DNA from 3 places in the Neisseria dentiae genome. Region 2 is predicted to be linked to each of the others. Evidence: predicted binding sites of a transcription regulator. Region 2 holds the regulator's gene; each other region holds the start of a gene.
The links. Region 2 encodes FNR, which switches genes on or off when oxygen is low (the NO sensors DNR and NnrR bind a similar motif). Its sites were predicted from a motif close to TTGATNNNNATCAA; they were not measured.
Positions count from the first base shown of each region.

Region 1: a site for FNR is predicted at 1,775-1,788, ahead of H3L92_RS07195 (formate/nitrite transporter family protein). Genes of this name have one in related genera too.
Region 3: a site for FNR is predicted at 1,609-1,622, ahead of H3L92_RS07720 (DUF3149 domain-containing protein). Genes of this name have one in related genera too.

Region 1 is NZ_CP059570.1:1,512,182-1,515,460, forward strand. Features, by position in the region: gene ispF (2-C-methyl-D-erythritol 2,4-cyclodiphosphate synthase) at 14-493, opposite strand; gene H3L92_RS07195 (formate/nitrite transporter family protein) at 790-1,572, opposite strand; gene H3L92_RS07200 (sugar porter family MFS transporter) at 2,053-3,279, shown strand, end outside.
Region 2 is NZ_CP059570.1:2,164,569-2,167,847, forward strand. Features, by position in the region: gene H3L92_RS10125 (CysB family HTH-type transcriptional regulator) at 68-1,018, shown strand; gene fnr (fumarate/nitrate reduction transcriptional regulator Fnr) at 1,089-1,823, opposite strand; gene hemN (oxygen-independent coproporphyrinogen III oxidase) at 1,975-3,279, shown strand, end outside.
Region 3 is NZ_CP059570.1:1,625,484-1,628,762, forward strand. Features, by position in the region: gene H3L92_RS07710 (DeoR/GlpR family DNA-binding transcription regulator) at 1-235, opposite strand, end outside; gene H3L92_RS07715 (LysO family transporter) at 478-1,383, opposite strand; gene H3L92_RS07720 (DUF3149 domain-containing protein) at 1,697-1,834, shown strand; gene H3L92_RS07725 (hypothetical protein) at 1,839-2,057, opposite strand; one part of gene H3L92_RS07730 (IS5 family transposase) at 2,084-2,420, shown strand; one part of gene H3L92_RS07730 (IS5 family transposase) at 2,420-2,835, shown strand; partial or broken gene H3L92_RS07735 (IS1595 family transposase) at 2,885-3,279, shown strand, end outside.

The sequences.
Region 1 (3,279 bases), 650 kb from region 2:
CAGTATCCGCTGTTCAGACGGCCTGCAACAGCACGGCGGCCTGCGCTTCGATGCCTTCCTGCCTGCCCAGATAGCCTAATTTTTCATTGGTTTTGCCTTTGATGTTAACGGCTGTTTCGCTCAAGCCCAAATCGGCGGCGATGTTGGCGCGCATGGCGGGGATATGCGGGGCGAGTTTGGGCTGCTGGGCGATGATGGTGCTGTCCACATTCACCACCCGCCAGCCCGCCGCCTGCACGCTTTTATAGGCTGCGCGCAGCAGCACGCGGCTGTCGGCGTCTTTGAATTCGGCAGCGGTGTCGGGAAAGTGGCTGCCGATATCGCCCAAACCCGCTGCTCCCAGCAGGGCATCGGTAACGGCGTGCAGCAGCGCATCGGCATCCGAATGGCCGAGCAGCCCTTTGTCAAACGGAATGGCCACGCCGCCGAGAATCAGTTCGCGGCCTTCGACCAGTTGGTGGACATCATAACCCTGCCCGATGCGGATATTCATATCAATCAATTCCCTTTCTGCCTTTCAGACGGCCTGAAAACGGTTAAACAATCAGGCCGTTATTGTACACAAAATAAGGCCGGAACCTTTGCAAAAGGCCGGTTCACTCCTGAACATGCCTGTATCCCGTCATACCCGGGCCTGACCCGGATATCTGTTATTTCTTTTGAAACAAAAAGATGCCCGGGTTGAGCACGAGCATGACGCAGAGATTGTAAGATGGTGAAAGGAGTTTTGAAAAGGCCGCAGGCCGTCTGAAAGTTTCAGACGGCCTGCGAAACGGAACAAACAGCGCATCAGGCCTTCAAACCGAGCTTGCCGCGGTAGGCATAGAAATACACCGCGCCCACAAACACCGCGCCGCCGATGGCGTTGCCCAGATACACCGACACCATGTTCCAACCGAACTGTGCCCACGAAATATCGGCGCCCGCCCAAATCGCGGCGGGAATCACAAACATATTCGCCACCACGTGCTGAAAGCCCACCAGCACGAAAATCATCACCGGAAACCAAATGCCCAGAATCTTGCCCGAAAAGCTGTGCGCGCCGTAGCAAAGCCACACGCCCATGCACACCATCCAGTTGCAGCCTATGCCCGACACCAGCGCGCGGCCGAAATCCGCCGCCACCTTGCCCTCGGCCACCGAAATGGTTTTTTCCAGCACCGCGCCTTCGGTTAAGCCGACATAATGGCCGAAAAACCACGCCACAAAAAAAGCGCCGACAAGATTGGCCAGCGTAACAATCAGCCAGTTGCGCCCCCACTGCGCCAGCGAAATCCGCTTCGCCAGCCACGCCACCAGCACCACCATCATATTGCCGGTAATCAGTTCACCGCCGCCTATCAGAATACACACCAGCCCGATGGGGAACACCGCCGCGCCGATAAACACCGCCAGGCTGCCCCAGTCGTGCGGCATGCCGCCCACCACTCGGATATAGGCCAAATAGCCCAGCGAAATATACATGCCGCCGAGAAAGCCCAAAAGGCTTAAGGTTAACGTGCTCCCTTTTACCTTCGCCACGCCTTTTTCAACCGTTGCCTGCAAAATCTGCTCAGGATACAAATCGCTCATGCTGTTACCTGCAATGCGTAATTAAACAACGTTATTATAGCGGCATTTCAGACGGCCTCATTGATATAGCTCATTTGTTTTGTAAGTTAATTACATTCTGTTTGCCACAACACCTTAGCGCCGCCAGCCGTCTGCCCGCCGCCGCAAAACGGAACCTTAACGCCCCGCCCCACTCCAATTATGACAGTTTTTTTACAGGGTTTTGCCATGAATCAAACTTCAGCCACAAGCCCGCCGCCCGCGCTTGCCTGCCCTTGCGTTTTAAAACATAATAACCGCCAGCATTTTTGTGTTTTATTACATTGAGCATAATAATATTACACACAGGCTCCCGCCGATCACTTACCGGAAAAACAGAAGTTTAAGAAAGTGTTGCTGCCCGGGTCTCCGGTTCAGAAGCGCTTTTCACGCACTGCCTGCCCCTTCAGGCAGTTTTTATCAGAGGCAATTCTTTTAACTTTCAAAAGAAAAGGACGCTTTATGAACCAGTCTAAACTTCTCTTCTGGTCGATTACGGTGGCGCTGGCAGGTTTTCTGTTCGGCTTCGACACCGTGGTGATTTCGGGTGCCGACCAAGCCCTGCAAAAATTGTGGAACAGCTCCGATGCCTTCCACGGTTTGGTGGTGATGGCTTCGGCCTTGTGGGGCACGGTTATCGGTGCCCTGTTCGGCAGCATCCCCACCGATAAGCTGGGGCGCAAAAAAACGCTGATTATCATCGGCTTCTTATACATCATCGGCGCATTGGGTTCCGCGCTCGTTTCCGACCCCTACCTCTTTGCGATTTTCCGCTTTGTCGGCGGTTTGGGCGTGGGTGCATCCACCATCGCCGCACCCGCCTACGTATCGGAAATCGCACCACCCGAACAACGCGGCCGTTTGGTGGCGATGTATCAGTTTAATATCGTGTTCGGCATCTTGATGGCCTATCTTTCCAACTTCCTCTTCAGCAGCCTGGATTTGGGCGCAAACACCTGGCGCTGGATGCTCGGCATCCAAGTGGTGCCGGCCGTGATTTACACCTTTATGGTGTTCGGCATCCCGATGTCGCCGCGCTGGCTGATGATGCAGGGCCGTTACGACGAAGCCCGCGCCGTATTGAAACAAATCAACCCCGGCGCCGATATGGAAGAAATGCTGGCCGCCGCCAAAGCCGACAGCGAGCATAAAAAAGAAAGCCTGTGGCTGAAAAAATACCGCCTGCCCGTATTGCTGGCCTTTCTAATCGCCTTCTTCAACCAAATGTCGGGCATCAACGCGTTTCTGTATTACGCCCCGCGCATTTTCGAAATCGCCGGTTTGGAAAAAAGCGCCGCCATGCTCAGCAGTGTGGGCATCGGCATCGTCAACCTGATTTTCACTTTCGTAGGCTTGGCCTTAATCGACAAGTTCGGGCGCCGCCAACTGATGTATATCGGCTCTTTCGGCTACATTATTTCGCTCGGCTTGGTATCCGTGGCCTTCTTCCTCGGCTGGAAAGGCATGGCCGTTCCCCTCTTCTTCTTCCTCTTCATCGCCGCCCACGCCATCGGCCAGGGCACGGTTATTTGGGTGTTTATTTCTGAAATCTTCCCCAGCCACCTGCGCGCGCAAGGGCAATCGCTCGGCAGCTCCACCCACTGGGTGCTCGCCGCGGCCATTCCCGCCATGATTCCGCTGCTGTTCGGCAGCATCGGCGCCGCTTGGGTGTTTGTGGGCTTTACCGCC
Region 2 (3,279 bases):
ACATTGCCAAGCGTTTGTCGTACAGAATCTACAAAACCCATAAACTCCCGCCGCTTGGTTTTTTAAGATGAAATTACAGCAATTGCGTTACGCGCTCGAAGTTTACCGCCACAATCTGAATGTATCTGAAGCCGCCGAAGCCCTGTTTACTTCCCAACCGGGCATTTCCAAACAAATCAGGCTGCTGGAAGAAGAGTTGGGAATACAGATATTTATCCGCAGCGGCAAACGCGTGGTCTCGGTTTCGCAACCGGGCAAGGCGGTTTTAGAGCTGGCCGAAAGGATTTTGCGCGATGTGCAGAATATTAAGAATATCGGCAGCGAGTTTACCGAACACGACAGCGGTTCGTTAACCATCGCCACCACCCACACGCAGGCACGTTATGCGCTGCCGGCCATTGTGGCGGAATTTGTGCAGCGCTACCCCAAAGTGCGCCTGAGCATCAAGCAGGGCAGCCCCGACGTGCTGGCGCAAATGGTGGTTAACGGCGAAGCCGACTTTGCAATTGCCACCGAAGCGCTGGAGGAAAACGGCGAGTTGCGCAAACTGCCCTGCGAAGCGTGGACACATGCGGTGGTTGTGCCGGACGACCATCCGCTTTTAGACTGCCGCCATCCGTTGGCAATCGAAGACTTGGCGGCTTTTCCGCTGGTAACTTACGAATTTGCCCTTAACCACAACAATAATATTGCCCGTGCGTTTCAGAAAGCCCGCTTGGATTTGCCTACCGTGGCGTTGTCGTCGGCCGACACCGATGTGTTGAAAACCTATGTAAGGCTGGGCCTGGGCGTGGGTTTGATGGCGAAAATGGCTTACGATGTCAAAACCGACAGTGATCTGCACCTGATCGATGCTTCGCATTTGTTCGAGCCTTCCCACACCTACATCGCACTGCGGCCGGATACCTATCTGCGCGGCTATACTTATGACTTTATTAATCTGTTTGCACCCAAACTCACCCGCACGCAGATTGACAAAATGTTATATGAACCGATTGAGGAAGATTTTTCCATCTAAAATCCTAAACGGAAATATTTAAAGGCCGTCTGAAAAATATTTTTCAGACGGCCTTTTGGGGTTCAAATAGTTATACGGCGTGTTCGCAGCCGGAAACCATTTTCTTCAAAGCCTGCGGCTCTAAAATTTTGATGTGTTTGTGTTCGACCAAAATCAGCCCTTCGTGATGGAATTTCGACAAGGTTCGGCTGACGGTTTCCAGTTTCAACCCCAGATAGCTGCCGATTTCTTCGCGCGACATCCGCAAAATAAAATCATTGGCGGCAAAACCGCGGGCATACAGGCGGTTGGACAAGTTGAGCAGAAAAGCCGCCAACCGCTCTTCGGCGCGCATATTGCCCAACAGCAGCATCACGCCTTGGTCGCGCACGATTTCGCGGCTCATCAGGCGGAAAAAGTGGGTTTGCAGGCTGGGAATATTCTTTCCCAACTCTTCCATATGCGAAAACGGCAGCTCGCACACTTCGCTGTCTTCCAAGGCCACGGCATCGCAACTGTGGGTGTGTGTGCAGATGCCGTCCATGCCGATCAGTTCGCCCGACATGAAAAAGCCGGTTACTTGGTCGCGCCCGTCCTGGCTGGCGATGGTGGTTTTGAAGAAACCCGTGCGGATGGCAAACAGTGAGGTAAACGGCTCGCCCGCACGAAAGAGATATTCGCCTTTTTTCAAACGCCGGCTTTGGCGGATAACGGCATCCAGTTGGGCGAACTCGGTCGGCATCAGCCCAACGGGCAGGCACAGTTCGCGTAAGGAACACGTTGAACACAGCGTTTTCATCTGATGTTGGGCAGTGTGTGCGGGCATAGCGGGCACCTTTTCTTCTGAGCAACTTTTATATAGTTAAGCCGCGACTTAAGGACTATTGACTCCAGTCAAGGCTTGTTTATGATAGTGCAGGTATTCTATCAAACTACCTTTGGTTTGCCTATCCATTCCGAATCAAGAAAATTATTTAATGAAAATCATAAAGATACACAACAACACTGAGCCTGAATTCGACCGCGGGCTGATTGCTTCTCTACCTTCCAACGGCCCCCGCTACACTTCTTACCCGACCGCCGACCGCTTCCACAGCGGTTTTGGCGAAACCGACTATTTGGAATCACTCAATATGCGTCACGCAGGGGCTTTAAACAAACCCTTGTCGCTTTATATCCATATTCCTTTCTGCAATACCATCTGCTATTACTGCGGCTGCAACAAAATCATCACGAAAGACAAAACCCGCGCCGATGCCTACCTCGAATACCTCGAAAAAGAAATGGCGCTGCTCGCCCCACATCTGGACGGCCGCCATCAGTTGGCGCAGCTGCATTTCGGCGGCGGCACACCCACGTTTTTGAGCGACGGGCAGCTTGAGCGCGTTTTTGCGATGATACGGCGCTATTTCGATTTGATTCCCGGCGGCGAATATTCGATAGAAATCGACCCGCGCAAGGTCAGCCGCGAAACCGTGCTGCATTTGGGCAGGCTGGGCTTCAACCGCATGAGCGTGGGCATTCAGGACTTCGACCCGAAAGTGCAGGAAGCAGTCAACCGCGTGCAAACTGTTGAAGAAACGCGCGAAGTGATTGAGACCGCACGCGAAGCGGGGTTCAAATCGGTGAGCGTGGATCTGATTTACGGCCTGCCGCACCAATCGCTCGAAAGCATCAAACCCACCCTCGAAACCGTGCTTTCGCTCGACCCCGACCGCCTGGCGCTTTACCACTACGCCCATCTGCCGCATATTTTCAAACCGCAGCGCCGCATCGACACCGCCGCCGTTCCCGGCAGCGAAGAAAAACTCGATATTCTGCAATACGCCGTGCAAACGCTCACCGCCCGCGGCTATGTATTTATCGGCATGGATCATTTCGCCAAACCCGACGACGAACTCTCGCTGGCGTTGAAAGAAGGCTGGCTGCAACGAAATTTCCAAGGCTATTCCACTTATGCCGACTGTGATCTGATTGCCTTGGGCGTGTCGTCTATCGGCAAAATCGCCAATGTCTATGTTCAGAACGAGCGCGACATCGATGCCTACTACGCCGCCATCGACGCCGGCCGCCTGCCCGTGATGCGCGGCTACCGCCTCAACCAGGACGACCTGCTGCGGCGCAACATTATCCAAGACCTGATGTGCCGTTTCGCATTGGATTTCCGGGTGTATGAAAGCGTGTTCGGCATCTCGTTCGCACACTATTTCCAAACCGAGCTGGCGGATTTGCGGCAACTGGCCGGCCTCGGCCTGCTGGTGCTCAAACCGCACGGCTTGCAG
Region 3 (3,279 bases), 540 kb from region 2:
TTTCGCTTTGCAGTTTGGCTTTTTGGGCGTTGAAATCTTCGTTTTCGAGGCTGTCGCCCAAAGTGGCGCCGCCGTGATAACGCCGCAGCAGGTTTTCTTCGCAAAGCTGGTTGATGTCGCGGCGTATGGTTTGCGGGGTAACGTCGAGCTCGCGGGCAAGCTGTTCGATCGGCATGAAACTGTGTTCGCGCACAAGGGCGATGATTTTTTCGTGTCGTTGGATGCGTGGCGGCATGGTGTGTTCTTTAATAATGTTGGAATTCTAGGGTCTGTCGACAATTGACCGGCGAAGCGGTTTTTTGAGGCAAAAAGCGCAGCAAGGTTGAACACCTTGCGAGCATTTTTAACGCCGCAGATGCGGATTTTAACCAAAAATACCGCCGCAACGCGATCGACTACACTCCGTAAATATCTGTTACCGTTAAAACTTATCCGCCGCATTGTGCCAAATTAACCACACGGCGGCAAGCCGCCCCACTAAAAGCGCATACTCGAAAAAACCACCATCAGAAACGGGGCGATAACATTGATAATGAAACCGAAACTGATGGCCAGCGGCACAACCTGCAAACCGCCCGAACTTTGAATCACCGGCAGCGTAAAATCGAGGCTGGTGGCACCGCCCACACCCACCGCCGCGCTGGGGTGGCGGCGCATCAGCGCGGGAATAAACACCAGCGCGAAAAACTCGCGCGCCAAATCGTTCAGCAGCGCAATGCTGCCCCACACGGGGCCGTAGGCTTCGGTCATCACAATACCCGACAGCGAATACCAGCCGAAAGCAGACGAAAGCGCCAAACCTTTGCTCCACGACACTTCGGGCATCAGCGCGGCAAACAGCAGCCCGCCCAGCAGCGAAGACACGGTTATCAAGATACTGGTTTGCACGCCGCGGCGGTTAATCAGCACCTGGCGCAACGTGATGCCGCTGCCGCGCAACTGTATGCCCACCAGCAACACTAGCAGCATCAGGCAATAAGTGCCCGAACTTTCCGGCGGCAGCCAGCCCTCCTGCAAGGCTTCGCCGGCCAAAAAACCCAACACCACGCAGCCCACCTGCTTGACGCTGCCGGCAATGCTCACCCGCGCCTTTTTGCCCCCGCCTGCGGTCTGCCACGGATGGCGGCGGTCGAACCACATCAACACCGCAAGGTTCATGCCGATAATGCACGCAAACAGCAAAACGGTGGCACCGATGATGGTGTCGATCTGCGCGCCCAAATTTTCCACCTGCGAGAGCGACACACCGATTAACAGCAAAATGACATACACCAGCCAAACCAAAACCTTATCCACCGCTTTCAGATAAGGTTTCGGCAAACTGATGAAAAACCCGAGAAAAAGCGGCACCAAAATCGAAATCAGGGTAATCAGGCTGTTCATACAATATCCATCGGTTTCAGACGGCCCCGCGCTGGTGGAGTGTAGTCAGAAGGCTGGCGAAGCGGATTTAAACCAAAAATACCGCCGCAACGCGGCCGACGGCACTCCCCAAGGCCGGCGCAGCAAATCTGTGCAAAAAACGCGATTATAACCGAATCCGCCCCGCCCTCCCCGCCGGTTATCCGCACCCGGCAAAGCAGATTTCCCGCACCAATATTGGGAAGCTTGACCTGTATCAAAACCTGATAACCGTTTTCACCTATAATCGCTTCTAAACCGATAACCACAAACCAAACTTACGGGAACGCAAACAATGGAACTCATCAACGAACTGTTTAAATCGCCTGTCGGCATTTTATCTTTGCTCACCATTGTTTTTGTGATGGTTATCGCCACGGTTTTATTTTTCTGGGTGAAACGCCAAGCAGGCAAAATCCCCGAAAAGCAGTAAGTTTTCATTTTTTATCTCTTTCCTCTTGATGTGTGTGTGTTTGGGTGTGGCTGCGTGCCACCCCTTTTTTTATCTGCGCATCTTGCTCTTTTCTCCCCATAGCTAAGTAGGCACCCATTTTGTTAAAGGAATCATGAATGACTTTGCCAAAATACCAAAATATATGTTTACAAAAAGATAGGCCGTCTAAAAACAAAGGCTCTAGACTAGGGTCTGTCGACATTCAAGTTTTCAGTGTATCCTATCCTCATGACCAGATATATTCTTACCGATGCACAGTGGGCAAAAATTGAGCCTTTATGCCAAGGAAAAGTTGGCGATGCCGGCCGAACCGCTGTCGATAACCGATTATTTATAGAAGCCATACTATGGATTATCCGTACCGGCAGTCCTTGGCGCGATCTGCCCGAAGAGTTCGGTAATTGGAAAAGTATCCACAAACGCTACCGCAGATGGGTCTTGGCCGACCGTTTTCATGATATTTTTGAAGAACTGAACCGTGATCTCGATATGGAGTATGTCATGATTGACGGCACAATTGTCAAAGTTCACCGCCACGGTCAGGGTGCAAAAGGGGGACTCGAAATCAGGCCATCGGCCAATCCAAAGGCGGGATGACGACCAAGATTTTGGCTATGGTGGATGCTTTGGGGAACCTGATTGACTTCAAACTGATGCCTGGTCAGCGCAATGACATTTGCGGCGTAGAACCGCTGATTAAAGAAAAGGAATTTGATGCTTTATTGGCGGATAAAGCCTTTGATGCCGACTGGCTGGTCGAAGAGTTGACCGAAAGGGGGAGTAAGGTGGTTATTCCGCCGCGTAACAACCGCAAATTGCAGCGGGAACACGACAAGATGATGTATTGCTGGCGACATTTGATTGAGAACTTTTTTTGCAAACTCAAAGAATTCAAAAAGATTGCGATGCGCGCAGAAAAAACCGACCAATCTTTTGCTGCCAATATTTACCTTGCTGCTGCCGTATTGAAATTAAGGTAAACTTGAATGTCGACAAACCCTAGCAGAATAGCTCTGTTAGACTAGAAAAATGAAATATAACACCAAGTTAAGTGACTATCAGCTCAAAAAATCATCAAGCATTTTTGTGTCGATATAGAAGCCTCAAAAACCGCTTTGCTGACAGGCTTCAACCGCAATACCATCAACTACTGGTATAGCATTTTCAGGCACGAAATATACCGCTACCAAAGCGAGCAAAAAGACCCGTTATACGGCAGCATAGAGGTTAATGAAAGCTATTTTGGTGCCAAACGGCAGCGCGGTTTCCATGGCAAGTTAAAGTGTGGCAGAGGAATGCTTTAACAACCCGTCTTTGGTATTTTCGAAAGAGACGGCAGAGTTTATACCGAAATCGTTTCTGATTGTAAAAAGCAAACACTTCAATCTGTTATATTGGGAAAGGTCTCTCTGGAGAGCGTTATT